Regions from separate parts of the Brevibacillus sp. FW301-21C12A genome, predicted to be linked through region 1. Evidence: riboswitches for the same ligand, from Rfam matches in the RefSeq annotation. Region 1 holds a riboswitch; each other region holds the start of a gene.
The links. A riboswitch is a leader RNA that binds a small molecule or an ion and turns the genes downstream of it on or off. The one in region 1 is predicted to bind thiamine pyrophosphate.
Positions count from the first base shown of each region.

Region 2: another riboswitch for thiamine pyrophosphate. It lies ahead of thiS (sulfur carrier protein ThiS); the one in region 1 lies ahead of thiC (phosphomethylpyrimidine synthase ThiC).
Region 3: another riboswitch for thiamine pyrophosphate. It lies ahead of thiO (glycine oxidase ThiO); the one in region 1 lies ahead of thiC (phosphomethylpyrimidine synthase ThiC).

Region 1 is NZ_JBYTBG010000022.1:62,260-72,607, reverse strand. Features, by position in the region: gene rsmD (16S rRNA (guanine(966)-N(2))-methyltransferase RsmD) at 1-540, opposite strand, end outside; gene AC3WQH_RS15055 (hypothetical protein) at 942-1,085, shown strand; gene ku (non-homologous end joining protein Ku) at 1,310-2,278, shown strand; gene AC3WQH_RS15045 (cation diffusion facilitator family transporter) at 2,419-3,300, opposite strand; TPP riboswitch at 3,554-3,664, shown strand; gene thiC (phosphomethylpyrimidine synthase ThiC) at 3,816-5,567, shown strand; gene AC3WQH_RS15035 (hypothetical protein) at 5,589-5,759, shown strand; gene AC3WQH_RS15030 (DUF1904 family protein) at 5,905-6,234, opposite strand; gene AC3WQH_RS15025 (ATP-dependent DNA ligase) at 6,720-7,664, shown strand; gene AC3WQH_RS15020 (GerAB/ArcD/ProY family transporter) at 7,704-9,062, opposite strand; gene AC3WQH_RS15015 (hypothetical protein) at 9,075-9,311, opposite strand; gene AC3WQH_RS15010 (Ger(x)C family spore germination protein) at 9,304-10,348, opposite strand, start outside.
Region 2 is NZ_JBYTBG010000034.1:41,223-51,570, forward strand. Features, by position in the region: gene AC3WQH_RS18840 (ABC transporter ATP-binding protein) at 1-634, opposite strand, end outside; gene tenA (thiaminase II) at 619-1,299, opposite strand; gene AC3WQH_RS18850 (acetylornithine deacetylase) at 1,308-2,603, opposite strand; gene AC3WQH_RS18855 (thiazole synthase) at 2,596-3,366, opposite strand; gene thiS (sulfur carrier protein ThiS) at 3,372-3,575, opposite strand; TPP riboswitch at 3,786-3,896, opposite strand; gene kapB (kinase-associated lipoprotein KapB) at 3,938-4,321, opposite strand; gene AC3WQH_RS18870 (serine-tRNA(Ala) deacylase AlaX) at 4,393-5,604, opposite strand; gene AC3WQH_RS18875 (DUF2203 domain-containing protein) at 5,719-6,105, shown strand; gene AC3WQH_RS18880 (hypothetical protein) at 6,114-6,341, opposite strand; gene AC3WQH_RS18885 (hypothetical protein) at 6,436-6,609, shown strand; gene AC3WQH_RS18890 (glycoside hydrolase family 18 protein) at 6,687-7,970, opposite strand; gene AC3WQH_RS18895 (thioredoxin family protein) at 8,035-8,346, opposite strand; partial or broken gene AC3WQH_RS18900 (transposase) at 8,460-8,624, opposite strand; gene AC3WQH_RS18905 (hypothetical protein) at 8,883-9,182, opposite strand; gene AC3WQH_RS18910 (C39 family peptidase) at 9,241-10,290, opposite strand.
Region 3 is NZ_JBYTBG010000015.1:80,956-91,303, reverse strand. Features, by position in the region: gene AC3WQH_RS12105 (glycosyltransferase family 2 protein) at 1-347, shown strand, start outside; gene sspK (small acid-soluble spore protein K) at 375-506, opposite strand; gene AC3WQH_RS12095 (YqkE family protein) at 604-879, shown strand; gene AC3WQH_RS12090 (hypothetical protein) at 876-1,025, shown strand; gene AC3WQH_RS12085 (hypothetical protein) at 1,077-1,253, shown strand; gene AC3WQH_RS12080 (ABC transporter permease) at 1,305-2,495, opposite strand; gene AC3WQH_RS12075 (ABC transporter ATP-binding protein) at 2,492-3,211, opposite strand; gene AC3WQH_RS12070 (efflux RND transporter periplasmic adaptor subunit) at 3,252-4,529, opposite strand; partial or broken gene AC3WQH_RS12065 (glucose-6-phosphate isomerase) at 4,727-6,076, shown strand; gene AC3WQH_RS12060 (excisionase family DNA-binding protein) at 6,098-6,316, shown strand; TPP riboswitch at 6,396-6,511, shown strand; gene thiO (glycine oxidase ThiO) at 6,668-7,804, shown strand; gene AC3WQH_RS12050 (LSm family protein) at 7,885-8,694, shown strand; gene AC3WQH_RS12045 (YugN family protein) at 8,844-9,242, shown strand; gene AC3WQH_RS12040 (hypothetical protein) at 9,451-9,789, opposite strand; gene AC3WQH_RS12035 (NUDIX domain-containing protein) at 10,007-10,348, shown strand, end outside.

The DNA of each region.
Region 1 (10,348 bases):
ATACAAGGTGACAGCCGTATCACCGTAGGTCGCTTGCCGATCCTTGACGCAATCGCCGATCGCATCGGGAAAAGCGTCTTTGCTGTCGTGCTCCGCCACGATCCAGGCGCCTTCTGCGAGCAGGCCGAGCGCTTGCAGTTGCTCGATCTCTTCCACGATTCGTTGCTTCGCGTACGGAGGGTCGAGAAAAACGAGCTCGAACGGCTGGGCGCGCTTGGCCAACTGCCGGATCGCCCGCTCCGCATCCATGCGGTAAAGCTCGGCGTACTCGTCCAGTCGGCAGGCGCTGACATTTTGCTTGACGACGGCGAACGCTTTTGCATCCCGCTCAACAAAGACAGCCTTGTCCGCTCCCCGGCTCAGCGCCTCGATGCCCAGGCTGCCTGTTCCGGCGTACAAATCCAATGCCCAGCCCCCGTCAAAATACGGGCCGATCATGTTAAAAATCGATTCCTTAACCTTGTCGGTCGTCGGCCGCGTCCCGCTACCTGGGACGGCGGCCAGTTTTCTACCTCTGTGTTCTCCCGCGATGACGCGCATAATGATTTCACCTGTTCAAAGAAGTTATAAGGGATAAAAGCTGATATCATACTATCACAACTGCCTACCCCCGTAAAATTGGCAACTGGAAAATTTATGGCGGATTGCGCGTATAGAATGCACAAAGATTGGAAAACATGATGGATAGCGACGCAACGGTGTCGCTGACAACCGCGGAGAAGACTTACGTTTCCCCATAAGCTCTTCCTCCGGTTTCTCCTCTCCCATAATTGAAAGGCAGTTCACTTTGGCGCACGGCGTGTCTGATAGGAGCATTCCGTGCCGACGCTCCCCGCGCGGGAGGAGTTGAACCGCTGCCCCATCGTCTTTTGGCGAGGGGGTATTTTTTTGCCCGCAGGGGGAGCATACTACTTGCACCTATTCCAAAAGGGGGAATCGACATGGCAGAAAAACAACCGTCCGCGCAAAAGCTGAAAGCGTCCAAGGCCCAGTCCATTGCCGACCGTACCGGAACAGGCGTCGAGCAAGCGCGGGAAATGCAGTCGCGCGCGGACCAGTCCGACATTATCAAGCACGGCCAATAACGCGAACACAAGCTAAAAAAGCCAGTCGCTACATCTGAACTGCACCCGATTGTTAGATACACCTAACAGTTGGAGGTGCAGTTTTTTTGTCTACGTTTACAGTTCTTCGCTATTTCCATGCCGGCTGGCGACGATGACAATGTTTCCCCGCCTGCATTTCCCTCGCGGCATCCGCTTGTCGGCTACAAACAATAAACAAAAACAGTCCGTACTGGAGGAATCATATGCACACCGTCTGGAAAGGCTCAATCAGCTTCGGCCTGGTCAATATACCCGTCCGCATGTTTACGGCAACAGAGGAACGGGACATTCGCTTTCGCCAACTGCACAAGGAATGCAACACCCCGATCAAATACGCCAAAATGTGCCCGCATTGCCAGCGGGAAGTGGAACCGAGCGAAATCGTCCGCGGGTACGAGTACGAAAAAGGCCATTTTGTCATGATTAACGACGAAGACCTGGAGGCGATCACGCCCGAGACGCGCCGCGCCATTGAAATTCTCGACTTCGTGGACTTGTCGGAGATCGACCCGGTTTACTTTGACAAAAGCTACTTCCTGTCTCCGCAAGATACGGGAGAAAAGGCGTATGCGCTGCTGCGCGCCGCCATGGAGCAGACCGGAAAGATCGCCGTCGCCCAGGTGACGATGCGCAATCGGCAAAGTCTCGCCGTCATTCGGCTGTACGAGCATTGCATCATGCTGGAAACGATTTTTTACCCGGACGAGGTGCGCCCGGTCAGTCAAGTGCCCGCCTTGCCGGAGGCTACTGTCCCGCTCGCGGAAAACGAACTGAAAATGGCGACAGAGCTGATCGGCAACATGACCGTTCCGTTCGATCCCGCCAAGTACACCGACGAATACCGCGTCGAGTTGCAAAAAATGATCGAGAAAAAGCTGGAGGGCCAGGAGATCGCCACCGCTCCGACGGTTGCGCGCACGAATGTGATCGACCTGATGCAAGCTTTGAAGGAAAGCCTGGCCTCGACAGCAGGCACTACGGGCAGTCCCGTGAAGCTTGCGCCGGAGCCTGCCCCGGCAGCCGCGAAGCCGAAAGCAGGGCGCAAACGGGCCGCTTCTGCGGAGAAAGCGGACAAGACAGCCTCCCCTGCCAAAGAAGCGGTGGGGAAATCGAGTCCCGGTCCGACCTCGACAACGAAAACGCTTCGCCGCAAAAAAGCCACTCCTGTGTAAAGCGGCGTTGGAACAGTTGGTGGTGCGGTGCGAAGCCATAAGCAGAACACTTGGCTTGCGCGCAGCCATTGGCGACGCCTTAGCCTTACCGGATAACGTCTGCGCAAAAAAACCTGCCCCATTTGCGGACAGGTTTTTGCTTATCTTTTTGCGAGCTGTTGTTCCGGTTCGATATGAATGTGAACCGTATTGATTTTGTGCACACGTTTCATCCGTTCTTCGATATTTTCGGTGATGGTGTGGCTTTCTACTACGTTCAACTGCGGATCGACGTGGATCACGACGTCAACGAGCACGCTGCTGCCGTGATAACGCGCCTTGATGTCGCTGATCGCTTTCACCCCGGAAATGGAGAAGATCGTCTCCTTCAGCTCCTCCAGTTGCCCTTCATCGAAGCCATCTGTTAAGCGATGCGTCGCCTCCCGGAAAATATCCCACGCCGTCTTCAGGATAATCACCCCGACCACGAGCGCTGCTAGCGGGTCGAGCCAATGCAGTTGGAACTGCGCGCCCGCCACTCCGACAAACGTCCCGATGCTGACGAAGGCATCCGAGCGGTTGTCGGCAGCGGCCGCGAGCAACGCCTGGCTGTTCGTTTTCACGGCGAGTTGGTGATTGTACCGATAGACCCCGAGCATAATGACCGCAGTCGCCAGCGCCGTCCAGCCTGCCAACAAGTCGGGAGCAGTGTGGTTTGTATCAAACAGCGTCGGAATCGCTCCGGTAATGACCTCCAGCCCGACAAACAGCATGATGAGCGACGCGACCAGGGCAGAGATCGTCTCCGCGCGAAAATGGCCGTACGGATGGTCGCGATCCGGCGGCTTGCGGGCAATGCGCAGCCCGATCAGCACGGCAATCGACGCCACCACGTCCGTCGAGTTGTTCAGCCCGTCCGCCATTAACGCTGCCGAGCCTGTCAGCACCGCAACCCCTATTTTTAACGCCGAGCAGAAAATATAGGCGATAATGCTGACCCACGCGCCCCGCTCTCCTTGCTTCAGATCCGAATATACATCCACACTCCATCACCTCAAAAAATCTCAATCGCCCTATTCGCCCAAAGCCTTAGAACAGAACGTATAAAAGCAGTTTCTCGTTTTTTCGAATTTCATCGTACCAGACGCAATTCGTGTGGGTCTACAGAAACAGTTTTAGTCCGATTCATGAGTATAGAGGGGGGGAAAATGTGTTGCCCTGTGGCAATTTTTGTTGGAAACTTTTTCTTGCCAAGCACGGCTGTTCTCCGGTATCCTAATCTTGCAACGACAACCAAAAACAAGCACGGGAGCTTGGAAATCACCAGGCTGAGAGGATGGTACTGTGCCATCGACCGTTGAACCTGAACTGGGTAATGCCAGCGGAGGAATGTCCATATGACAGATTAGCGACGCGTATCTTTTTTTCGGATACCCGTCTCTTCTCTACTCTCGCGTCTGGCGTCGCATGTTCCCATGCGGCGTTTTTTCGCGACGGGCCTCTTTCGCCTCCCTACAAGGTTCGCGCTTTCGTGCAACCAAGCCAAGGAGGTTTTTTTATGTCATCCATTTCATCTTTTCCCGGAAGCCGCAAAGTATACGAGGTAGGCAGCCGCCCCGACATTCGCGTGCCGATGCGCGAAATTGCGCTATCGCCTACCGAGGGGCTGTACGGCACCACGCCAAACCCGCCGTTGCGCGTGTACGACACAAGCGGCGAATACACGGCCGAAGGTTATGTCGCCGACATCAACAAAGGGCTGCCGCTCGTGCGCCAGCGCTGGATCGAGGAGCGCGACGATACGGAGAGCTATGCCGGCCGCGAGCCAAAGCCTGTGGACGACGGAATCCGCAACGCCGACAGCGCAGGGAAGATGCCCGCTTTCCCGCGCGAAGGCTATCAGCCGAGACGGGCGAAGCCAGGCAAGACGGTCACCCAGCTTCACTACGCCCGCCGTCACATCATCACGCCGGAGATGGAGTACATCGCCATCCGCGAAGGCGTCACGCCGGAGTTCGTCCGGGCTGAGGTGGCGGCAGGCCGCGCGATCATTCCCGCCAATATCAATCATCCGGAAGCGGAGCCGATGATTATCGGCCGGAATTTTCACGTCAAGGTCAACGCCAACATCGGCACTTCTGCCGTCAGCTCCTCAATGGAAGAAGAAGTCGAAAAAATGATCTGGTCGGTGCGCTGGGGCGCGGACACGATCATGGACTTGTCGACCGGAAAGCACATCCACACGACGCGCGAGTGGATCATCCGCAACAGCCCGGTGCCTGTCGGAACCGTACCGATTTACCAGGCGCTTGAAAAAGTGAACGGCAAAGCGGAGGATTTGACCTGGGAAGTCTACCGGGACACGCTGATTGAACAGGCAGAGCAAGGCGTCGATTATTTCACCATTCACGCCGGCGTCCTGCTCCGCTACATTCCGCTGACCGCGAAGCGCGTGACCGGAATCGTCTCGCGCGGCGGCTCCATTCTGGCTGCGTGGTGTCTCGCCCATCACGAGGAAAACTTTTTGTACACGCATTTCGAAGAGATTTGCGAGATTCTCAAGGCGTATGACATCAGCGTGTCGCTTGGAGACGGCTTGCGCCCCGGCTCGATTGCAGATGCGAATGACGAGGCCCAGTTTGCCGAACTAGAGACACTCGGCGAGCTGACGAAAATCGCCTGGAAGCACGACGTGCAGGTGATGATTGAAGGACCCGGCCACGTCCCGATGCACCTCATTCGCGAAAACATGGACAAACAACTAGCGATTTGCCACGAGGCGCCTTTTTATACGCTCGGGCCGTTGACGACAGACATCGCGCCCGGCTACGACCACATCACCTCGGCGATTGGTGCCGCGATGATCGGCTGGTTTGGCACCGCGATGCTCTGCTACGTCACGCCCAAGGAGCATCTCGGCCTGCCGAACAAGGAAGACGTGCGCAACGGTCTCATCGCCTATAAAATCGCCGCTCATGCAGCGGATTTGGCCAAAGGCCACCCGCGAGCAAAACAGCGCGACGACGCTTTGTCCAAAGCCCGCTTCGAGTTTCGCTGGAACGACCAGTTCAACCTGTCGCTCGACCCCGAGCGCGCCCGCGAATACCACGATGAGACGCTGCCTGCCGAAGCAGCGAAGTCCGCGCATTTTTGCTCGATGTGCGGCCCGAAATTTTGCAGCATGAAAATCTCGCACGACATCCGCCACCAGGCCCAGGAGCAGGAGCGGATCGAGCCTGCCGCCATCGCAGCGGGCCTGCAAGAAAAAGCCCGCGAATTTCGCGAGCAAGGAAGTCAACTGTACAAATAAGCGCCCGGAGGTGGCAGACGATTGAATGATGTGTTGCAATTGCGAAAAGAGATCGCGCGCCTGGAGGTTGACCTTGAACGTCTGAAGCGCCAACTGGCCCATTTGCAAAAAGCGTGCGCGCATGAGTTCGTCGAGACCCCCCTCGCCCGCACCTGCGCCAAATGCTTGCAAACGGAAAGCCTCTATTATTAGACAGCTTCCTGCCACACCTAGGAAAGTTGGCTGCGCCAATGGCTCGGCCCCAGCCTTAATTGCCCCTTGTACTGGATAAGCAGCTTATGCACAAAAAAGACCGCCATCCTCGACAGTGGGATGGCGGTCTTTTCACCTGCTCGCTTCAGCCTGAGACTTTGACTTGCAAAGGAAGCCCTTCCTTATAATACAGCTCGGGCGACAGCAGGATAAAGAAAATATGGACGTTCTGGAAACCTTGCTTTTGCAAAATCCGGTTCATCGTGCTGGCGATCTGGTCGTGCTGCTTTTGCTCCCGGGGAAACATCATGATTTCAAGCGACAACGGACTGTTCGTCAACTGCTCGACCAGAAGCAGCTCCAGCTTGACTTTTTCCTGGCTCACTTCCGCGATGCGGGCAAACTCTTCTATAATAAGGGGCGATACCGATTGCAGCTTTTCTTTTTCAAAGCCTTTAAAGCGAAGAAACGGCAAGTCAATTCCTTCTTTCCGGAACAGGCGGCCAGCAACAGCAACGCACGCCGAAGCTGTTCCCAAAATCATTACCTCAGTAATTATAAACTACAGTCTATTTCTGGATCAACGAAAAAAGAATGAAGAAAAGTGAAGGCGAGCAACTTGGTTGCCCCTATACTTACTAAGAATCTTATCCATTCTTCTCTGTACAAAAAAAGGACTATATCCAGAAATGACTTTCTCCTTGCGCACTTGTGGTGGACGTACCACGATAGGAGGTCAAAAGTCTGTCAGATATAGCCCATCCATACTGTTTCCAACGCGTTTCAAATCATGCATGATGTTTCGTGAACTGCTTCCTAGTATAACGCAAATACAATACTTAATCAATAAAGAAGTTTCTTAAAATTCAATCAAAACTCTCTGTCCTGACCCGTGCATAGACGATCGCGAATGGTGACACCGTACAAATGGCAGACACCAAGCACATACGGGAGGCTACCATGAAGCTAACGCCGATTATTCCTTTCGAGCCGACGACGACGGATGACATCGCGGATGGCCCCGACTGGATTGCGCAAGTCAAATGGGATGGGATCAGGCTGTTGACGTACTACGACGGCAACTCGGTCAAGCTGTACAATCGCAAGGCTAACGAGCGGACTTTGCACTACCCGGAAATCGCCGCAATCTCCGACTACTGCCGGGCGCAGTCCGTCATTCTCGACGGCGAGGTCGTTGCACTTGGTGCAGATGGCAAGCCTTCTTTTTACGAGGTCATGCGCAGGGACGGTCTGCGACGGATGGAAAAAATCGCAGCCGTAAAGCGTCAGGTCCCCATCTTCTACATGATTTTTGACGTCCTGTACGCAGACGGCGAATGGGTCACGGCCTGTCCGCTGGCAGAGCGCCAGCGCCTGTTGCAAAAGCTCATCTCCCCGACGCCCACGGTGCAGCTCGTCGACAATTTTACGAGTGGCCGGGAGTTGTTTCAGACGATCGAGCAGCAAGGGATGGAAGGCGTCATCATCAAAGATTTGACCAGCACGTATGCCATCGCCGGAAAAGATGCGCGCTGGCAAAAGAAAAAAAACTACCGGGATTTGATCGCGGTGGTAGGCGGAGTGACGATGCGGGATCAGACGGTCAATTCCTTGCTGCTCGGGCTTTACGACGCCAAGGGCGCTCTCTGGTATATCGGCCATGCCGGAACCGGAAAGCTGACCCACAGCGATTGGCGCAGCTTGACCGAAACGATTCAGCCGTTGATCCAGGCTGACATGCCTTTTCATAACAAGCCGGAGCGCATCAACGGCACCATCTGGCTAAAGCCGCAGCTCACAGCCAAAATTCAGTACGCAGAGTGGGCAGACGGGCACTCCTTGCGCCAGCCGAGCATCCAGGGCTTCGTCGACTCCCCTGCCCGCCAGTGCACATTCGAAGCGTAAACCGCAGCACCAGCATACAGGCGGGCAAAACGACGGGCCTTACTGCCGAAAACTGCCTTGCTGCTTGGGCCGCCCCAGCCTTTGCTTGCCGTGGTTGAGGGCCTGCATTTCTCCGTAGCTGGTCAACACCCCGATCACCAGGAACACGATGTAGGCGATGGCCGTCGCGATCCCTGCCGCCGGAGATTTGTCCCCCAGCAGATCCCCGACCAAGATCGTCAGGAAACAGCCTGCAATGCTGAATACTCCCCCCCACACCATCATCCGGTAAAAGCGGTGCAGCTTCGTGCCTCGCGGAATCAGAGCCTGGCCTTCTTCCCGTTTTTTCCGGCGGGCGACGATAAACAGAAACAGGAGCAGCGGCACCTGAAAAAGCACGACAAGCAGCGGAAAGCTGTAGCTGATGAACTGGTTGATATCCGACACCTTGGGAAAGGCGAGCAGCGAGGTCACCACCATGAAGCAGCCGGTGGGCGCGTTGTACGTGTTGTAGTGCAACTGTCCGCCAAACGATCCTACGCCCACGAGGAAGGCCAGATAGGCGACGATGACTTTAATGCTGAACGCAGGAAACCACAAGCTGAACAAAATCATTTCCACCCGGTCGAGAAAGTCCGTCAGGTGAATTTGCTGCACGAGAATGTAGATCGGAAAATTGAGTCGGCCCGCAATGACGTAGCCCATCACCCCAAGGAGAATCAGCACCGTAAGCGTGGTCGTGAAGCAGGCGATCATGATTCCGTGCTTCATGGCGGTAAACAGGAGACGCGGCTCGCTGCTGGCGTGCAAAAAAGCGCCAAACAGCAAAATGTCTCCGTAAACGCCGATCGGCAGCAGGTTGCTTATCGTAATCCGATCCAGGCTCGTGCTCAAAATCGGCTCCAGCCGCTCGATGCTGTACTCGTTCATCAAAAGAAAGTAGAGCAGCAGGCACATGATGAAGTAGGCGGGAAAAAAAATTTCGTTGACCCTCGCCGCCACCTCCAGGCTCGTTTTGCCGTAGTACATCAACAGAAGAACGAACACAAGCAGGATGATTTCCAAGGGCGTCTCCGGCAAGAGGGAGATATGCAAAAAGTCGGCAGCCCCTTTTATATCGAGGGCGAGGATCACCCAAATATAAAACAGGATCAAGCAGTTGATAAAGCCGCCGAACCATTTGCCGCAGATGATGAACATGATCTCGAACAAGTTTTTCCCCGGGTAGGCGCGCACAAGCTCCGACAATACATAGGCGACGAGCAAGGCATAGCAAGCCGGAAGAATTTGCGAGAACCACGAATCCATCTTGGCGACCTGCACAACCGACCGCAAAAAGCTTACCATCATCCCTGTCATCAGCAGACTTCCGACCAGCCAGGCGATTTGCCGATGATTGACGACTTGCTTGTGTATCATGCGCTCCCTCCTCTACAGGATCTGGTCGATCCACATTTTCACCCGTGGCGTGAGGATGTTCAAAAAAAAGTCGGTTGGTATCATCCTGGTATGCTGAAATTGGATCGCGTACAATCCGAGCACGGAAAGGGCGTAAATCGTATAAATGACGATTTGCTGCCTTCGCTGCATCTGCTTGCGCTTGAAGAAAAAATCGAAAAAGGAAAACACCAGCATCAGGATTAACAAACATAAAAACAATCTATTCATTCTCGCGGTCTTCCTTTGTGATGTTTTTCGTCGTTTGCCCGATATCTTCGACGGCCACCTTGGAACGGATCGTGAACGTAATTTCCGGCAGTTCTTCACTCCAACGGTCCCGGTACGTTTCCCGCCACTCCCGGGGGAATTGTCTGGCCATAATAAGGCCCATTCCAATTGTGTCCGTCCGATACTTTTGCATTAACTGCAACGTGTTCTTCACGCTGACCTCGACCTCTTTTTTGAGCATGTCCTCGATCATCGCAATGTTCTTTTTATGCTCCAGATCCAGATTCGTCATGTTCTCCACTATCACACTTGTCGCGTGCACCATAATGTCGTAATGGACCCGCCCTTTTTTCAAAACAGGCTTGAGATCGGCCTTTCCTTTTGAAAAGTAGAAGGTCAGCCGGCCTTTGTCGCCAAGCGAGAGCACGACAGAGAACGGCATGAAGTTGCGCTGAAACCAGCGAAGACCTTTGATCGATTCGGCCTTGGACACATACACGAGCTTGTCACCGCGAAACAGGCCGATCCCCGTAAACTCGACTTCCTTCGACTTGCCTTTGGGATGCGAGTCAACGGGAGCCAGCACCGGGAGAAACGCATCAATCCCGGGTGTAGTGAGCATCTGTGCAACGTCTTTGAGCGATACGGGAATCGCCTCCATTTTCACCAACTCGCGCATCGCCTCCCCGGAAAAGCGTTCGAACTGCGGCTGGGCATTCAACAGCTCGATCCCTTTGCCTTTGGTCATGACGAGATAAGCGGTCAGCCGATTTTCGGGAAAACGGGCCACGATGTCCAATACGTCGCTCATCCCCTCCTTGGCCAGTTGCTCGCCGATGACAATCATCCGGTGGTGGGAATAGTACAGCTCGCGAGACATGCGCGACTGGATCATGCTGTTCGCTTCCCTGATCGTCTTGCCGACGGCTGAGTCCACATAGTACGTCTTGTCTCCGCTCGTCCCGCCTCCCCCGCCAGACGTGGAGCCGAGACTGCTGACCAGCGGAACCTGCACGGACAAGCGATAATGGCCGTTT
Region 2 (10,348 bases), on a different contig from region 1:
GGCGAATCGGCTTGCCCAACAGGACGATCACGCGGTCCGCAAGCAAGATCGCCTCGTCGATGTCGTGCGTAATCATCAGCATCGTACTGCCGGTCTCCTGCCATTTTTCCATCAGCCATTCCTGCATGTCGAGCCGCGTAATGCCATCGAGCGCGCTGAACGGCTCGTCGAGCAGCATCAGGTCTGTCCCGGACAAGAGCGCCCGCAAAAAAGAGACGCGCTGACGCATGCCGCCGGAAAGCTGGGCAGGATAGGCGTCTGCCCACTCGTGCAGTCCGTACCGGGGCAGCTCTTGCCGGACGCGCACATGCGCTTCCTTTTTCGGCACGCCTTTGATCTCCAGCGGCAAGGCGGCATTTTCCACAATCGTGCGCCACGGCATGAGCAGATCGCGCTGGGGCATGTAGCCTACCTGCCCCAGCCGCTGTTCCATCCGTTCCTCGCCCAGCCGGATTTCTCCCTGTTCGGGCTGCAAAAGTCCCGCGATAAGCTGAAACAACGTGCTTTTTCCGATCCCGCTTGGCCCGATCATGCTGACGAACTCGCCTTTTTTCACTCGCAGATCAAAGTCTTCGAGAATCGGCGTGCCTGTGTAGGAAAAGCGGACGTTGGAGAAAGCTAGTTGATCGCGCACGGCCACATTTCCTCTCTATAGGCCATATCCCAGAACATGTACTCCATTTTGGAGGTGTTGACGAAATACTCTTCCAGTCTCGCCAGCTCCTGCTCGTTTTTCCCGTCTGCCAGCTCGTTCATGATGTCGATCAGCCAGATCGCAAGCTGTCCGAACTCGTCCGAGCTGTACATCCGCACCCACTCGCCGTACAGCTCGTGGTCCAGCGCCCCTTCTACCTGCGCCAGCCGCTTGCCGATCTCCCAGTAGCTCCACGTGCACGGTAAAAGCGCGCTGACCAGCTCTGCCAGCGAGCCTTGGTGCGCGACTCGCAGCATGTAGCTGGTGTAGCCCAGCATGACAAAGGACGGCTCGGTCGCTTCCAGCTCCTCGCGGGAAATGCCGAAGCGCGCCGCATACTGGCGGTGCAGCTCCATCTCCATGTTGAGCGTCGATTCCTGCAGGGCGGCGAACCGGGCGCTCGTCTCCAGATCGTAGGCCTTCACGCTGGCGAGCGCGAACATTTTGGCGTAATCGATCAGGTAGATGTAGTCTTGCTTCATGTAAAATTTGAACGACTCTACAGGCAACGTGCCGTCACCAAGGCCGGTTACAAATGGATGCTGGTGAACGCGCTCCCAGATCGGGGCGACGCTGCGTAACAAACGGTCTGTAAAGGTTGCCATGCTTTTTTTCACTCCTTCGCTTCCTTTGGCGTGTTGCACCAGTTCGCGATAAAACGGGCCATAATCTGGGCAAACCGGACAAGCTGGTCAGGATCAATCGACTCATCGACGGCATGGGCGTGCTTCAGCTCGCCCGGGCCGAACAGTACGGCGGGAATGCCTGCGTGCGCGAACCAGCCCGCATCTGTGACGGTAGGAGACATGTTCACCACAGGGGCCTCGCCCAGCTCGCTCTCATAGGCGGCTTGCAACTGCGCCAAAGCCGGATGCTCCGTGTCCAGCTCCAGGGACGGGAAAATTTCTCCGCGCTCCTCAATCATGGAGCGACCGCCCCAGCGAAACACAGGGGGATGGTCGCGCAGCCACAAATCGGCCGCCGCTGCGCGTCCGACATGGTCCTCGATCTCGCGAATGATCTGTTCGTATGATTCGTTCGGATAAAAGTGAACCGTAATCCAGAGCGCGCAGCGATCCGCAATAAACGCAGCATGGCGTCCTCCCTCGATCACGGCAGGGTTGATCGTATTGCTGCCAGCCGCAAAGCCGGGGTACGCCTTCATCACAGCCCAGTCGCGTTCCAGCTCCTGCAGCGCCGTAATGATTTTCGCCATTTTTTCAATCGCAGACGCGCCGCGCACGCCGCCTCCGGCATGGATCGTTCTCGCCCGCATCCCGTCGTGCAAGGTCGTCGGACTCTCAATCGTGATCCAGCCGGTAATCACGCCGCCCTGCCCTTGCATGTGCAGGTTGCTCGTGTCGACGACGACGGCGTAGTCCGCCTGGTAGCCGCGTTCGAGCGCCACCAGCGTCCCGGCTTCGCCCGCTTCCTCGCCGATTACCGATTGGAACAGCAAATCGCCTGCCAGCTCGACGCCGTGCTCGCGCAGCATCTGGATGGCGAACAGGCTCGCAGCCAGTCCACCTTTCATGTCTGCTACACCGCGTCCGTACAGCCGTCCGTCTGTGCCGCGCGTCAAGGAAAACGGCGGATACGTCCAACTCGCATCGTCGCCGACTTCCGCGACGTCGATGTGCCCGTTGATAATCAGGCTGTTCGCCTGGGCGGAAGCGCTGCCCGGCAGTCGGCCGACGACGTTGTCATCGCCGGGGTAGACAGTCCAGCGGTCGACCTCAAAGCCGATGGCCGCGAGCCGATGGGCGAGTACCGTTTGCGCCGCGTCGCTGTTTCGCGCTGGCGGACTTACAGTCGGATGGGAAACGAGCTCTGCCAGGAGGGCAAACAACTCTTCTTTGCGCCTGGAAATCGATTCTACCGCTTCTGTCAGTCGGTCCACGCTACTCAATCATCCCTTCTGTCGGGCTGCTCGCCGACGCGTAGCGCTTTTTCGCGATCCGTCCTGCGAGGAAGCCTTTGCGCCCCGCTTCCACGCCGAGCTTCATCGCTTCGGCCATCAGCACCGGATTGTCCGCGAGCGCGACTGCCGTATTCAGCAGCACGCCGTCAGCGCCCAGCTCCATCGCTTTCGCGCAATCGGCTGGCGAACCGATGCCTGCATCCACAATAATCGGTACTTTCGCGTCCTCGATGATGAAGCGGAGGTTGTTTTCGTTCACGATGCCTTGTCCGGAGCCAATCGGGGACGCGCCCGGCATGACGGCATGCACGCCCACTTCCTGCAAACGCTTGGCGAGAATCGGATCGTCGTTGGTGTAGGTCAGCACGATGAAGCCTTCTTCGACCAGTATTTTCGACGCTTCCAGCGTGCCGATCGGGTCAGGCAGCAGCGTTTTCGGGTCGCCGATGACCTCCACCTTAATCATATCGCACAAGCCGGATGCTTTCGCCAGACGGGCGATACGCACCGCTTCCTCTGCCGTATAGGCTCCCGCTGTGTTCGGCAGCAGGGTGAATTTTTTCAGGTCGAGCTGTTCCAAAAAGTTCGGCTCTTGCGGATTTTCCAAATTGAGCCGGCGAATCGCAAACGTCAAAATTTCTGCTTCCGACACCTCGACTGCTTTTCCTTGCGTTTCCAAATCTGCGAATTTTCCGGTCCCGAGCAAGAGGCGGGAGCGAAACTCGTAAGGGCCAATTTTCCATGTATCCATGCTGGTCATCCTCCTCCGACAAAATGAACGATTTCGATGCGGTCTCCGTCTGCAATCGGCGTTTGTTCATACTGGGAGCGGTCGATGATCTTTCCGTTGCGCTCCACGACGACAATCTTCTCTTGCAGGGAATACGAAGCGAGCAAGGCGCGGACTGTGTTGATCTCAGCCGACAGCTCTGCTGTTTTTCCGTTCAGCACAACAACCATTGTATTCCTCCTTCTTGATGGCACCTGTCGAGGGACGAAAAAACGGCCTCCCTCGCTTGCCGGAAGTCACCCCAGTCAAACGGTGGAAGCCGTATATGTATCCCATCGGACAGATGGAAGAAAAAAACCATCCGCCGTAGGATGGTTGAGTTGATCTCATCATCTGGTAGCAGCATTCCGGCAAATACGCCGCAACTGCCGCACCGTGAAATCGATTCATATACCTCTTCCTCCGCTGGCATGACCCAGGTCAGGTTCAACGGTCAGTAACACGCTCGTTACAATCTCAGCCGACGATGCTCGGCCCCCGTTTGGTAGTAAACCTATGAAATTGTCGTACGTTCGAGTATTACAGTACCATTCTATTTCGTGTTTGTAAAGGTTTCCTTGTACATCGCTTCCAGTTCAACCAGGCAGCGCTCGGACCAGGCCGCCATTTTTTTCAGCTTCTCCATTTCCCGCTCCATCGCTTTGCGCACGGACTCCTTGTAGTCCGGCACTTCGCCGTTGTAGCGGATGACGGATGCGGCCGGGGTCATGAATTTTTCCTGGTAGGAGAGCGCTGGGCGCTGGTGGAACAGCGGCACATCCACCTCGTAGGACGTATGCAGGTCGCCCTGCTGCGGGTATTTCGTCACCGCCAGCACCTTGACCAACAGCTTCGTATCGTGAATTTCCAGCACTTCCGCGATATATTCTCCTGTCCGCTGCGTCACGCGAACTTTATCGCCGGGGTTCCAAAACATCGTCGTTTCCTCCTCGCATCATCCATCATGGTAGGGGCCAGGCGTGAACGGCCTTGCCCACAGCTAGTCCGTCAGGCCAGCGACTGGGCAAGCAGCTTGCGGGCGTGCGCCAACACTTCGTCCGCAGCAGGCGCTGGTTGACCGCCGCCCTGCGCCATCGCCGGATTGCCGCCGCCTTTTCCGGCAATCAACGGCAGCGTCTCCTTGATAAGCTGGTTGACGGCGACGTTCACGTCCTGCCCCCGCGCAAACACAAGCTGGGTCTTCTCGTCAGTCGCTGCGGCCAGCAAGCATACGACGTCCGGCGCCTCCGCGACTGCGAGCTGGGCGAACTGCTGCAGTTGCTGGATCGTTTTGTCCGGGAAAACTTGCGCGATGACACGCACAGTTCCCACTTGCTCTGCCACGCCAAGCTGCTTTCGGACTTCGCCTTCCAGCAGTTGCTTTTCGGCGTCGGCGAGCCTTGCTTTCAAGCTGTCCCGTTCGGCCAGCACGCGCTCTGCCTGCGCGATCAGCTCCGCCTCGCTGGTCGCAAACCGCTTCGCCAGCTCGCGCACAGCCGCCTGCTTGCGCGTGTAATCCCGCAAAGCCCGCAAGCCGCAGATGAACTCCAGCCGGATGTTTCCGCGATGGCGCTCCCAGCCGAGAATTTTAATCATGCCCACTTCGCCCGTGCGCGCAGGATGTGTGCCGCCGCACGGATTGTAGTCGTACTCGGGGATGATGACGACGCGGACATTTTCCGTGACCGTCGGCTGTTTTTTCAGCGGCAACGTAGCCAGCTCCTCGTCGTCGACAAACCGGGCGATGATCGGATGGTTTTCCAGCACGACCTGGTTGGCCCGCTGCTCGACTGCTTCCCACAAATCCGCTGTCAGCTCATCCAGGCGCACGTCGATCGTCACGCGTTCTTTTCCCAAATGAAACGCGACCGTCTCCGCCCGCGCGACTTCCAGAAACGCGGCGGACAAAATGTGCTGTCCGGCATGCTGCTGCATGTGATCGAAGCGGCGGTCCCAATCGATCTGCCCGACCACTTCCGCGCAGTCCTCCGGCAGCGGAGCTTCCAGCCGATGACGCACCTCGCCCGCTACTTCTTCCACGTCGATGACCCGACATTCTCTGAGCGTGCCCACATCCCCGGGCTGTCCGCCTCCCGTCGGGTAAAACGCCGTCTGGCTCAGCACAGCGTACGGCGTTCCATCCTCTTCCGTACCCTGCCGCAGTACGCGCGCCGAAAACGTTGTCGCATACGCATCTTGATAATAGATTCTGTCTTCCATCTTTGCTCCTTGCCGCCGGAGCGGAAAGCCATTTGCGCTTTTTCCATTCCGGCCATTTTCTCCCGCCAAGGGTGATATTATACTAATAGAATAGAGATCGTGGAGGGATGATCCGTGAACAAAAAAATCTTTACGCTTCAGGAAGCGAACGACTTGTTGCCCTATGTACGTGAAGAACTCTCGTTTTTGCAAAAATCGAAGCGCTCTTTCTACGAAATGTATCAAAAGCGCGAGCAAATCAAAAAGCAGCAGCCCGTTGACGAAGAGGCGCTCTTTTCGGTGGAATGCCAGCTTGAGTTTCTCGAACTGGAAGCGAAGATGCACGTCACCCAACTGATCGGCAAAGGCATCCAGGTGAAGGACATCGACATCGGCCTGTTCGACTTTCCCGCGATCATCGACGGCGAAGAAGTGCTCCTGTGCTGGCGCGAGGGCGAGGAATCCATCACCCACTACCACGGGTTGCGCGAGGGCTTCATGGGCCGCAAGCCGATCCGGTGACGGCTTTTTTAGCCAAACAGCCGATCCATCTGCTGTTCGCGCACGAGGCGCTCTTCCGGGCTTGCCAGATCGTATTTTTTCAACAGGTGAAACAGCTCGTTCAAACGCTCCTGGCTAAGCTCTCCTTCCAGCATGCGCTGGAACTGCCCTACCCGCTCTTCGGACAAAAACGGCGCTTGCTCGGCCAACTTCTTTTGCACATCCTCTTTGCTGTGATCCAGCTTGCATTCTCCCATACTTTCTCTCCTTTTCTACGTATTCTTTTTCCATCATACCACGATTGCTGCCAATCGAAAACGTGACCGGGCCAACACTTGCAGCGGCCCGGCGTTGCTGAAAAAGCACGCGCGAAACAGCGAGGGGCTCGTTTTGTCGGACAGCCTGGCTGTTTTGTACCCGCCTCTGGCGACGAACCGCTATCTGTTCTGCAACGAGTCGTCGTCCATTGCCGGGAACTGCGCCAGCCAGCAGACAAAAGGAGCGTGCGCCCTCCTGACTGGCTGACAGGCACACGGCGAAAAAAGTACCAGCCGGAAAACGAAAAAGGCGTACAAGCCGAAAGTGGATTGCACGCCTTCTCGCTACGCCCGTTTGCGGACGCGGAAGTTGCTTTCGATCAACAGCCAGTTTTGCGGAAACGGCAAACCGAGCTTCCAGTAGCTGACTCCGCGTATGCCCAGTTGCTTCACCAGATCGAACTTGGCTTGAATCGACCGGGCGTCCTCAAACCATACTTCATGCCGCCTGCCGTCGTCTGCCGTATAGTGGAAAAACGGCGCCTGCGCCCGGTAATCGTAGCGAATCACGGCGTTTTCCCGCGCCGCCAAGGCAATCGCCGCTTGCGGACTCAACGCTCTCGCCGTCGTCCCCTGCTCATAAGGCAGCGTCCAGTCGTAGCCGTACAAGTTTTGGCCCATCAAAATTTTTTCGGCCGGCATTTCGGTCAGCGCGTATTGGAGGACGCGACGCACAGGCCCGATCGGTGACACGGCCATCGGCGGCCCCCCGCTGTAGCCCCACTCATACGTCATGATGACGACAAAGTCGGCAATTTCGCCAATCGCCCGGTAATCGTGGGCGCTGTACCATCTGCCTTGCTGCTCGGCGCTCGTCTTCGGTGCCAAAGCGACGGAAATCATCATCCCCTGAGCGTGCGCCCGGTCGCGAGCCCTGCGCAAAAAGCGGATGTACGCCTCGCGATCCGCAGCCGGGAGCGCCTCCATATCGAAATGGATGTCCCCCATCCCAAGCTCTCTCGCCGTTTGAAAAATGTTGTCGAGCACCTTGTTTTGCAGCTCCTGGTCGTTCAGGATAAGCCCGCCCAGCTCGGTGCTGAACTGGTCGCTTTCCAGGTTGGTGACGACGAGCATCAGCACGACCTGGTTTTCTTTTGCAATGGCAGGAAAATCGTTCAATGGCGGCCGGGCCAGCGTCCCGTCCCGCCTGATCCGAAAGCTGAACGGCGCCAGGTACGTCAAATGCGGTGCCGCCGTGCGCACGTCCGCTTCCAGTGCTGCCGACACCGTCCTGCGCGGCTCCGCATACGCGTTGAAATCCGCCGCCCGACGTGGACGGGGCGGGATGTACAAGCGTTGCCCGATTTGCAACGGGCGGTACTGCGATATGTTATTGACGCGGGCCAGCTCGGCTGCGCTGATCTGGTAGCGCTGCCCGATCGTGTACAAGGTGTCTCCCTGCCTGACCCAGTAGTAGCTCCCGACAATCGGAATCACCATCGCCTGTCCCGCGACGAGCCTGCCCGGATCGGGTAGCTCGTTTGCCTCCGCGATCTCCTCAGCCGTCGTCCCATACGCTGCTGCTATTCCGGACAGCGTCTGTCCTTCTTCCACGACATGGATTTGCATGCGCCTCCCCCTTCGCAATATGTCTCTCTTTCTTTTATTCAGGACGAAGGAGATAGGTGTTTGTCTAGACGAGTGTTTTCAGCACGTCGTACAAATAACCGACGGAGCGCAGCGCATAATGCCTGCCTGTGACCTGTTCCCCGCGAAACAGGAACAGGGCCGGGACGCTCGTGATTTGCAGCCGCCCTGCGAGGGCTGCGGCCGTGTTGATGTTGAGCTGGTACAACGGAAGCGGCCCCGGGAGCGCTTCCCTGGTGACGTGCAGCATCCGCTCCGCCAGCTTGCAGGTGCCGCACATGGGAGTGTAGATGAACAAGGCGAAGGGCTTGTTTTGTTGGCAAAGGCGGTTGAGCGTGGTGGTGTCGATTTCTTGCATCTGGCGCCTTCCCTTCCTTTTTCTTGATTCTTTATGCTAGGCATGTCGGGAATGCCTTGTCAATGGGCGGAGGGAAAAGGAAAAGAACGGAAATGAACGCACAGCCAACTATCTCAATTGATACGTTTCCCGTTACCTGCAAAGGCTTCATCACCGTGTGTTTGATATTCATACTCCCATCGGCTACGCGTCGTAGGAGGAAGGCCTGAAGCTTTCGCAACAGGGGAGACTTTCATTCCTTCATGCATGATTTGCAACACGGCAGTTATCTTTAAGGCGTTGTCATACTTTTACGCATAGAAAAATAACCTCTTTACACAAAGTTATCCTTCGTCTTAACTCCGTGTAAAGAGGATTGATGAAAGTCCAATATTGGTCTTACCTTCGTGTCAAGTAAATTTGGGAAAGTCGATACATCACATGCTTCTCCACTCATTAATCGGGTATCTCTCCAAACCAATACGAACATAAACTCTGATTCACTTACGTAATTCTCTCGGTTTAGTGTATTTAATCTATTGACAGAGGTCCATTTATCATTCCTCATAAATATTCATAACTTCACCCTCTCCCCACATTCTGACATATACAGTATACTTTTTTTGTTCTTGTTTATCATTGATACCTGTAACATACAATCGCTGTCCATATCTATAAGAAGGTATATCTGCTCCAAGTTGTTCGATAGGAACATTGTATTTCTTGCTTATGTACTCAATAGCATGTTTGTTTGCTGCTATTCTACCATTGATCGTTCCGAAGAATTCAGAGCATCCACTAACAAGAACTGCTAGGATCAAAAGAACCCCAACGATTTTTATAATTCGTTTCAGCATATTCTATATCTCCTTACGTCTAGAGTAAGTCTCTTACTTACCCTAGACGTACTATTAACTAATTAATATCTATTGATACCATAGTAACAATATCCTCATGAGTTACATAATCGATATAAGCAACACCGCCTACACTATCATGGATATACATTATTTCATCGCCATCACCTTCAATATATCCTACTCCTGTTGTCCAATGGTAATCATAAACATATTCATCCCCCCAACTATCGTCAAACACAAACCAATCATCGAATTTAATTGCTAGAGGTCTATCTGCTCTAATTTCCGATTTATAGGTAGTGAAATTATTGAAACTATTTGTTTTAACAGAAAACTTACCTCCATGTTCATTAGTGTGAATTTTTATAGCATCTCTTAGTTTACCAGTAGTCATCCCTAAAACTCTCCCTCCATGTGTATCCCACATGTGGTTAATCATATCCGCTTCCGAGTAATAATCAAGTCCGCGTATTTTACTTTTGCTTTCTTCAGATCTCCAGTATTCAGCTATTGTTGCGAGGGTAGTCGGCCCACAAGAACTAGCTGGATAGTCCACACCGCTCCCCCATTGATTCATTATTTCAACACCTTTGATATAATCCTCTTTTACTGCTGCGGTTGAAACAGCTGATGTATCTTTACGAGATGTGGTTTTACTATCAGAGATAAACAACTCCCATTTATCTATTGATTTTGAGTTTTTCTTAATGCGCAATTCTCTTTTATCTAACTGATTACTTTTGCTTACGCTTTTCTGCATCAAAGAGCTTTTATTCAATGCATCATTAATTCTATCTACAACATTTGTATCACTTTCAGCTTTATAGAGAGTCACATTACCAGCGTAATAATATTTACCATCATCGTCTATGATCTTAATATCAGGTTCGCCACTTCCGGCTGAGAAAAGCGGTGAGTAGTCAGTATTGGATGATAGTAACATAAAGAAGCTCTCTTCCCCATTCTCAAACTGATAATAGTAACCTAACTCGTTATCATCAAGGTCATAAAATGGAATCACATTGGTTTTGTCTTCAAACTCTACAGTAGTCTTCAATCTCTTCAAATATTCTTTTGCTACTTGATCTACAACTTCTTCTGTCACTTCGTTGCTCTTTGCTTGTGCGACAAATGTTGCTTGTACTAAGATGAGCGATAATGCA
Region 3 (10,348 bases), on a different contig from region 1:
AGAGCCAGATTGTAAACGGCTTGCCATTTCACATCGGCTTGCCCTGTCCAATCGCGCAGAAGCGGCTGGCCGCCCGGGAGAAATACGGGGCGAAGCTGGCGCGGCACCGCTCGCCGTGGACGCTGTTTGACACCCAGCACGTCTCGCTGCGGCGGGAAAGCCTGCAAAAAGCAGGACTTTTTCGCGAGCTGCCGCGGATTGAGATGGAGCGCGATCTCGGAAAACGTTTGTTAAAAAATGGCTGCCAATTCCAGTTGGACGATAAGCTGACGCTATTGAAGCAGGAGTGTGTGCAAAAAAGACTGGGCGCAAGCAGCCAGCCGACGAAAAAAAACCGCCGGGCATGACCATAGCCCCGGCGGTTTACTTTGTGCCTAACGGTTTTCTTTTAACCGCTCTTGTGGTTCACTATTAATGGAACCGTTGGAACGGACGGCTTCAGACTGGGCTTTTGGGCCACGAATTTCTGCGGTTTTTCCAAAGTCTTTTGCTTTATTGCGTACCATGTCTCGTCCTCCTCTTCATGCGAAGCGTAAAAATAGTATGACCCAAAAGGCGCTGGAGAATGGGCGTGAATTCGATAGGGAAAGGATGGCAGCTCACATGGCGAAGAAAAAACAAAAACAGCAACCACAACGTCAAAACCTGGATACAGCGACAGAAGCGAAATCTTCTCTCGGCAGCCTGAAGGATATGGTGAATGCGGATGCATTGGCCAAGCTGAAGCAGTTGGAAAAAGAAATGAAGTCCGAAAGCGAGCGCAAGGCGAAGGAAGCGGCCGAGCAAAAGCGCCGCGAGCAGGAAGAGCGCGAGCGCAACAAAAGCTTTGCGGAACTGCTGGCCGACTACGACAAAAAAGGCGGAGGCAAGTACAGTTGATGCGCGATGGACGGCAGACGGAGAGGCCGGATACGTCGAAAAACGGCCTGATGAAAAAACGGCAGCTCGCTCTCAAGGATGAGTCGATCAAGCAGCGCGGCCAGCAAGTCCTTGGCCGGTTAGGGAAAAAGCAGCCCAAGGAGTGATTTTTTTCCCTCCTTCCCCATATAGCTAGGAGAGGGGAAAGGAGGGAGACCATGGGGACAATCCTGCTCCTGCTCAGTCTCCTTTGTGTAGCTGTAGGCACCTGGAAGCTGAGCGGTATCTACAAGGCAGACAAGACGGACAGCAAAACGCTCTGGTGGACAGTCGCGAGTGTCGGGATTGCGCTTTTTTTTCTTTTGAAGCTGATGACTGATACGTTTCCAACATAAACATGCACCTGTGGCTCAAGCTGCACAGGTGCATGTTTTTTGTTGCTGAAATTATTCGTAGCGAAGCGCTTCGATCGGGTCCAGCTTGGCGGCCTTGTTGGCCGGATACAGGCCGAAAAAGATGCCGATTGCGCTGGAGAAGCCAAAGGCGATGAACACGCTGTTCCAGGACAGAAGCGGCGGCAGATTGGCAAACTGCGCAATCAGGGCGGCGATGCCCAGTCCGAACAGGACCCCGATCAAGCCGCCGATCAGGCAGACGATGACGGATTCGATCAGAAACTGGATCAAAATGTCGCTGCGCCTTGCCCCGAGCGCCTTGCGAATCCCGATTTCCCGCGTGCGCTCTGTGACGGAAACGAGCATGATGTTCATGACGCCGACCCCGCCGACGACGAGCGAGATTCCGGCGATGACGCTGAAGATCAGTGTCAATGTGCCTGTCAACTGGTTGAACTGATCGACCGATTCCTGCATGCTGCGCACCATGTAGTGGTCTTGTTTTTGATGCTTGCGGGTCAAATACTGCTTGACTTGCTGCATGGCAGGGTCGACAGACGGCTTGTCCACGGCTTTGCCCATGAACATCTGGACGGATGGCTCTTCCTGCAGGCTGTGGTAATAACGGATGGGGACAACCGCGCCAAACGTCTCTGCTCCCATGTCAAACTTGAACTTTTCCTCTGTGTACGTACCGATGACGACGAGCGAGTTGTTGCCCCAGCGCACGCGCTGGCCGATCGGGTTCATCTGGCCGAACAGCTTTTCGCCGAGCTTGTCCTCCAGCACGACGACGGCGCGCTGCTCCTTGTCATCCGCGCTGTTGAACAGGCGTCCTTTGGCCACTTTCATCGTCTTCTGCATGGCAAAGTAGTCGGCGGTGCTGGCGGTCAGGTTGACCCGCTCTTCTTTTTTCGGGCCTTTCAGTTCGATTGTATGGGAGTTGTACGGGACGATGTACTCGATTGCCGGGCTGATTCGGCTGAGCACCTCGGCGTCCTCGATGGTCAGGTCGTCTGCGGCTATCTCTTCTTTCGTGTCCCAGTTGATGAAGACGTTGAACGTGTTCTGGCCGAATTTTTCCATCTCGTCGTTAATCGCTTTTTGTCCGCCTTCGCCAAGTGTCGTTACGGCGATGACGGAGGTGATGCCGATGATGATGCCGAGCATGGTCAGGCAGGAACGCATTTTGTTCGCCCAGATGCCTTCCAGGGCGGTGTAAAAGCTCTCCATAAAATTCATGTGACAATCACCTCGTCAGACGGGGTAGAGAAAATGCGTTCCTCGACCCGTTCGTCGCGGACGATGACGCCGTCCTTGAAGGTGACGATCCGTTCGGCGTGCTGGGCGATGTCCAGTTCGTGCGTGACGAGAATGATCGTGACGCCCTGGGCGTGCAGCTCCTGGAACATCGCCATGATCTCGACGCCGGAGCGGCTGTCCAGGTTCCCTGTCGGTTCGTCGGCCAACAGGATGGCGGGTCGATTGACCAGCGCTCTGGCGATGGCGACCCGCTGCTTTTGTCCGCCGGAAAGCTGTGTCGGCTTGTGGTTCATGCGCTCAGCAAGCCCGACTCGCTTCAGCGCTTCGGTGGCGCGACTGCGTCTTTCCGAGCGGCTGATGTTGGCGTACATCATCGGCAGCTCCACGTTGTGCAAAGAAGTGGAGCGCGCGAGCAGATTGAACGATTGAAAAACGAAGCCGATTTTTTGATTGCGAACATAGGCGAGCTGCTTGTCCTTGAGGCTGCTGACCTCGATGCCGTCGAGAATGTACGTCCCCGAGTCCGGACGATCCAGGCAGCCCAGCATGTTCATGAACGTCGATTTCCCTGATCCCGATGGTCCCATGATGGCGACAAATTCGCCTTTTTCCACTAGCAGGGAGACGCCTTTCAGGATCGGGAGGGTAGTATCGCCTGTCTTGTATGATTTCGTCAAGCCTTCTATCTGAAGCATTGTCGGCTGACCTCCTTTTTACGTGGAACGCGTCCAGTCGTTACATGCCCAGCGCAGCAGCACCGCCGCTCATCGGCATGACCGCAGCTCCTTCGCTCAGAGCGTCGACAGGTCCCAAAATGATTTGTTCGTCTCCTGACAGTCCCGACTTGATGTGGGAGAACAGCTCATTTTCTGTGCCTGTAACGACTTTTTGCTTCTTGGCGATGCCGTCAGCGGAGATCCATACGAAGGTGCTGCCATCGGCGTCCTGCTGAACGGACTCGATGGGAACTTGCAGGGCGTTTTCGATTTTTTCCACCATGATGTTGATGTCCACGTGGAAGCCTGGCTTCAGTGCGCTCAAATCGCCCTGCGGCTTGAGGATGACTTTGACGCGCGTTTTTTCGCCTTGGCCCGAACTGCTTTGCGTAGTGGTCGCGATCGGCGCGATCCGGGTAATTTGGGCGTTCAGCAGTTGCTTGCCCAGCGTAATTCCTTCAATCGTCGCGGACTGGCCGATTTTCAGTTTGCCGACGTCCGACTCGTTAATATCAGCCTGAATGAGCAGGTTGTTCAGGTTGGCCAGCGTCAAAATTTCCGTGCCTTTGCTGACGTATTGGCCGTTCTCGGCCGCCACGCCAATGACTGTTCCGTCCATCGGCGCGACGAGGACGCTTTGCACGCGCTCTTTTTCCAACTGGCTGCGCTCTACGGCCAGCTTGTTGATTTGCGCCTGCTGGGCGGCGATGTCTTCCTTGCGCGGCCCTTTTTGCTTGAGGGCAAACTGTTGCTTCGTGACATTCAGGGAAGACTGGGCGTTGTCCAAAACAGATTTGGCCTTGTCCAACTCTTGCTGCGTGGAAGCCCCCGAAGCGAACAGTTGCTGGATCCGATCGTACTCGCGTTTGGCTGCGTCGTATTCGCGCTGGGCCTGATTGACCCGCTCGCGCTCCTGCGCCACTTCTTCCGGCTCTGCCCCGATCTGGGCTTTTGCCAGATTGGCTTTGGCTACTTCCATTTGCGCTTCCAGATCAAGCAGTCTGCCGTCGACATCCGAGGTGTCGATTTTTGCGATGACCTGGCCTTTCTTGACCTTGTCGCCTTCCTTCACCACAAACTCGCGCAAGGTTCCGGTTACGTTGGCATACTGCTTTTGCTTGTCCTCTACCGTGACGATCCCCGAGGTCAAAATTTTGCTCTCCAGGACTGACTTGGTCGGAGCCCCGATGTTTACCGGCATGCCCATGGCTTGCTGAGAGCCCATCATGTTGATTCCGACGAAGCCCGCACCGAGCAGGACGACCACGGAACCGATGATCCACCACCGTTTTTTCATGTTCATTTCTCCTTGCTGTTAGGAACCGTATTATTTCTTTGCTCGGTGAAGTCTTACGCCAGGTCTGGAAAAAGGTAACACTTGTGGCGAATTGTTCACGATTTGCTCACATTTTGTGATGTTTTGACGGAAAGCAACTTTCTGGCTTTTGGCGTGATAAGATAAGAAAATAGATGACGTTCCTTGGGAGGGGAGCCATGAACCAAGCGATTCGATTTGATTACTCTAATGCACGCGCCTTTGTGAGACAGCATGAGTGGGAGCAGCTTGCCCCGGCGATCGGGCAGGCGCATGAGATGTTGCACAAAAGAACGGGTCCAGGCAGAGACTATCTCGGTTGGGTTGATTGGCCGCAGAGGTACGACCGCGCTGAATTTGAGCGGATTCGCCAGGTGGCGGCGCGTATCCAGGCTGATTCGGATGTGCTTTTGGTAATTGGAATCGGGGGTTCATATTTAGGGGCGAAAGCTGTACTGGACATTTTGGGCCACAGCTTTTACAATTTGCTGCCGAAGTCGAAGCGGCGTTTTCCGGAAATTTATTTTGTCGGGAACAATATCAGCCCGGTTTATATCTCTCATCTGATGGACGTGCTCGAAGGAAAAGACGTGTCCATCAATGTCATCTCGAAGTCGGGCACGACGACAGAGCCCGCGATCGCTTTTCGGCTGCTGCGCACCTGGCTGGAGAACAAGTACGGCCGCGAGCAGGCGAAGAAGCGCATCTATATTACGACGGACAAAACGCGCGGCGCCTTAAAAAGACTCGCGGAGGACGAAGGGTACGAAAGCTTCGTCATTCCGGACGATATCGGCGGACGTTTTTCCGTCCTGACCGCAGTCGGACTGTTGCCAATCGCAGTGAGCGGGGCCGATCTGGACGCGCTGATGAAGGGCGCGCAAGACGCGAGCGAGCGCTACATGGTCATGGATTTGTACGAAAATCCGTGCTACCAGTATGCGGCGATTCGCAATGCGCTGTACCGCAAAGGTAAAACCGTGGAGCTTCTGGTCAGCTACGAGCCGCAGTTCCGCTTTTTCGCGGAGTGGTGGAAGCAGCTTTTCGGGGAGTCGGAAGGAAAAGACGGCAAAGGAATTTTTCCCGCGTCAGCCGAGTTTTCCACGGACCTGCACTCGTTGGGGCAGTACATACAGGACGGCATGCGGCAGTTGTTTGAAACGGTTGTTACGGTGAACAAGCCCGCCGTCGACGTGACCGTGCAGGAGGACCCGCTCGATGTGGACGGGTTGAACTTCCTGTCCGGCAAGCGGATGGGGTTTGTCAATAAAAAGGCTTTCGAGGGAACGGTACTGGCCCATGTAGATGGCGGCGTACCGAACCTGCTTGTGGAGATGCCAGAGGCGACAGCGTACCATCTCGGCGCCCTGATCTACTTTTTTGAAAAGGCGTGCGGGATCAGCGGCTATTTGCTAGGGGTCAACCCGTTCGATCAGCCCGGGGTGGAGGCGTACAAGGCCAACATGTTCGCCCTTCTGGGAAAACCTGGATTCGAGCAGCAGAAAGCGGAACTGGAGGCAAGATTGCGCGAGAACAAGACGTATTTGACTGTGGAGGAGACAGCGGCGTATTTGGAGCTTCCTGAAACGTTTATTTTGGAAAAAATTCATCAGGGCAAAATCCGCGCTCTCCACGACGGCAACGAGTACATCATCAACAAGGAGCAGTTCAATCACCATCTGGAGGAAATGCGCAAGCTTCGCGAGTTCGAGGAAGCGGCGCGTCACGAGACGGTTCCGGAAAGCTACGATGTGAAAGACGAGGATTAAGCTGAGGATGAAAGCGCAGACCATCTTGTCAGATCGCGCCCAAGAGGACTATACTTGGTGGGTGAACGAAAATAAAAGATCAAGCAACTCGGGGAGTCCTTCATGCGGGGCTGAGAGGATGGAAGCAACGACCGTCGACCCATTGCACCTGATCCGGATCATGCCGGCGCAGGGATACGGTTGCCGGCAAACAGCGCTTTTTTATTTGGTTACGATGCGTATGAAGCCCGCCTTTTCCTGTGAAGGAGAAGGTGGTTTTTTTCATTTTGTCGACTGCGCCAGGGGCTTTTGGCTACAACGGCGCTTTCGAACGGCCCCGAAGAGATTACAACAAGCGAGGAGAGAGAAAAATTGAGCGATTGTCTCGTAGTGGGTGGAGGAATTATCGGATTAAGTCTGGCTTATGAGTTGTCACGAAGAGGAAGGAGCGTCACGCTGGTCGAGCAGGGAGAATGGGGCGGACAGGCGTCTTCTGCGGCGGCGGGGATGCTCGCGCCGTTGAAGGAGTTTACGGCCCCAGGCCCGATGCTCGATCTGGGCATGACTTCGCTGGCCTATTACCCGCAGTGGGCGGCCGAGCTGGAAGAGTTTACCGGAGGGGACGTCCAGCTCAGCCTGGAAGGGCTGCTGACGGTCGCGCTCAACGATGACGAGCAGGCACAGCTTTTGGCGAAGTACCATTGGCAAAAAGAAGCGGGGCACAGCGTCCACCTTTTGACGGAGCGGCAGCAACTGGCTGAGGTGGAGCCGCTTTTGACCGAGCAGGCGCAGGCAGCCATCTACTCTCCGTACGAAGGGCATATCAACAACCGCATGCTGCTGCGCGCTCTGGTGACAGCATGCCGGCTGCAAGGCGTCGCGTTGCACGCAGGCTGTGTCGTGAGCGGCATCGCGGTAAAAGGCGGCCGGGTAGTCGGCGTGGAGAGTTCGCTTGGACCGCTGCGGGCGGAGCAAACGATCATCACGTCAGGCGCGTGGGCGGGCATCATGCTGGAAATGCTCGGCGTTTCGATTCCCGTTCGCCCGGTTCGCGGCCAGATCGCGGCGGTATCCTCCGCAGGCATCCCGCTTCGCACCGTCATTTTTGGCACCTCCGGCTACATCACGCCGAAGAAAGACGGGAAAATCGTCATCGGCGCGACAGAAGACGAAAGCGGCTTTCAGCGCGAAGTTACAATGGCGGGCTTGGCCAGCATCCTGAACGGAGTCATGCCGTACGTCCCGGCCTTACACGGCGCTGCTTTTCTGGAGGCGTGGGGCGGACTGCGGCCAGCTACCGCAGATGGCAAGCCGCTGCTTGGTCCCGTGCCCGGCTGGGACGGGCTTTCGATTGCCGGAGGGCACTTCCGCAACGGCATCTTGCTGTCCCCGGCTACCGCGAAATGGATGGCCGACTACCTGGAAAAAGGCGAGACAGAGCGTCTGACGCCGTTTTTGCCATCCCGCTTTTTGGCAAAAACAGACGAAACGTCGAACAAAATGGGCTAGTCCGAACTGCAAACCCGGTACACCTCCCCATGGGCACCTGTATATGGTAATAAAGAAACACCAGAAGGGGAGGAGTTTCCATGCAGTCTGAAAAAAACCTGTACCAGGCTGACGTCCAGACGGTCAGTCTGATAAAGGATATGCGTGAAAATGTGCACAACATATGCAAAGAACACGTCGAGAAAAAGGTGCGCATTGAAGCGATTGACGGCCAGATTTTTGAAGGCGTGATCGTGGACTTTGACGATCAGAATGTATATGTGGAAGTGGACGATCCCGATGCAGAGGAAGACGACTACGAGTTCGAAGAGGTAGCCAGCCGCAAATCGCATGGAGACTGGGGCATGTACCCGGACTGGACTCCCTACGGCTATCCATATGGCGGATACCAGCCGTTTGGCGATGTCAGTCCGCTTGGCAGCAGCAGCCAGCCGAATCGGCCTCCTGCTGGTCAAGTCAGCCCTTACGCGGACGATTGCTATCCATACGCTCCGATCAGCCCATTCGGCAGCCCAAACCAGCCGTATGGGCAGGTAAGTCCGTTCGGCAGCCCGAATCAGCCGTTTGGGCAGGTAAGCCCGTTCGGCAGTCCGGGCCAGCCATATGGGCAAGTAAGTCCGTTTGGCAGTCCGAGCTTTCCGTACGGCCAGGTGAGTCCGTTTGGAGAGGGCGCTCCTTTCGTCAGCCCTTATTCCGGCTTCAATCCGTACATGGCGCCGTTCCCACCGTTCCCGCCCTACCCGCCTCAGCCGTGTTACCCGTATCCACCGCCGCCACCACCTCCGGCTGCAGTCGTCGTGCCGAGGAAAAAACGCCGCCGTCCGTGCCGAAGAGGCAAAAGAATCATTCCGCTCGCCTTGTTTACGCTTTTGACGATCGCGCTGCTCTAAAACCTGAAAGCATAGAGCTACCAAGCCTCTTGTCATCCGCACTTCCGGCAGCGAGGCTTGTTGCTCGTTTTGCCTGCCCTCGCCTGTGAGTACAACCCGCCGTTTTGGCGCACACTACCAGTAGTATGTGACGAAGGCAGGGGATAGAAATGAAGAAAATTCAAAGCAGCTTACCAGGGACGAAGGCGACGTTCGGCTATTTCCGCGAGTCGCTCGAGCCGCATTTTACACTGGCGAATTGGGATTACGAACACGGCTATTTCGACCGCACCCTTGACGACAGGAACACCGTGTACCTCCGCCTCCCGGTAAAAGTCTTGCAGGGCGAGCTCGACAGCCCCGACGCGTGGCTGGAACTGGGCGAACCGTTTGTTTTGCGCCACGTCTACAACACAGGTGTAGAGGAAGATATCGGCTACTACGCCCCCGTCGCTTCAGCCGTGATGAACCAGTTCCAGGAGCCGCTCGACAAAGATGCCGAGATCGACCCCCGCTGGATTCGCAAGGCCGAGGCCATCGTCAAAGAACTGGAAAATCGTCTCGGATGAAAAGCGGGCCTTGGAGCAGGCCTGCTTTTTTGTTTTGCTTCGCTTCGATGAAAGCAGCAGCGAGGAATGGATTTTAAATGGATATGCTTTTTCAGCCCTGTTCTGTTTGCAGAAAGTATTGCACAGATTGAGGGCAGCAAATCTTGCCTGAGGACCCCGGATCGGGTGGTTATTTTTTCTAGCATGAAAACCGTCTTTGAAAAACTCTTTACAAACGTTTTAAAAAACCCACGCCCACCCAAGCAAGCCGCTGACGAGGAAAGAGGAGAAATCCGCGAAAGCTCTTTGGGATACCGACCGAGGTGGAGGGGAAAAAGCAAAACACGCTTTTAAGCGTCCACTCTGAGACACATCCTGAATCGACCACTTTGGACGCGGTTTTGCTTTTTCCCCGGAGCCGGGCAGTCCAGCCCCCAGCGGGTATCCCAAGAAGCTCCAGCGATTTCTCCTCTTTCCTCGCCTCACCAAAAGCAACGACAGACGGGCTTTTTAATGATTTTGCTTTTGCCTCGCCTTCGCCAAAAGCAACGGCAAACGGTCTTTTCAATGTTTTTGCTTTTTCCCTCGCCTCGCCAACAGCAACGGGCAAACGCTCTTTTCAATGTTTTCACTTTTTCCCCGCATCACCAAAAACAACAAACAACAACCTTTGTAAAAGATTTGTTTTTCCACTATTAGTCAGGTAATATTTCCCTAACAGCAGAATGACCGACCCGAGACACCCGTGAAAAACGACGTCCTGACAGGAGACAGGAGGCGACAGCATGGCGTGGTACCATGCGATAGCGAAATGGTATTGGAAAATCCGCAAGCCGCTGACTCTCGGAGTGCGCCTCATCGTGGCCGACGAACAAAAAGGCGTCCTGCTCATTAGGCACACCTATGTACCCGGCTGGTACTTGCCCGGCGGCGGAGTCGAAAAAGGAGAATCGTTCTGGGAGGCAGCCCGCAGAGAGCTGCGGGAAGAATGCGGCCTCGTGGCTGGCGAGCTCAGGCTCTGTCACCTGTATTACAGCGAACGCGAAGGCAAGCGCGACCACATCGCCCTGTTCCACGCCTGCCAAATCCAGCCCGGGACAGGCAAGATCGACGCCGATGAAGTCCGG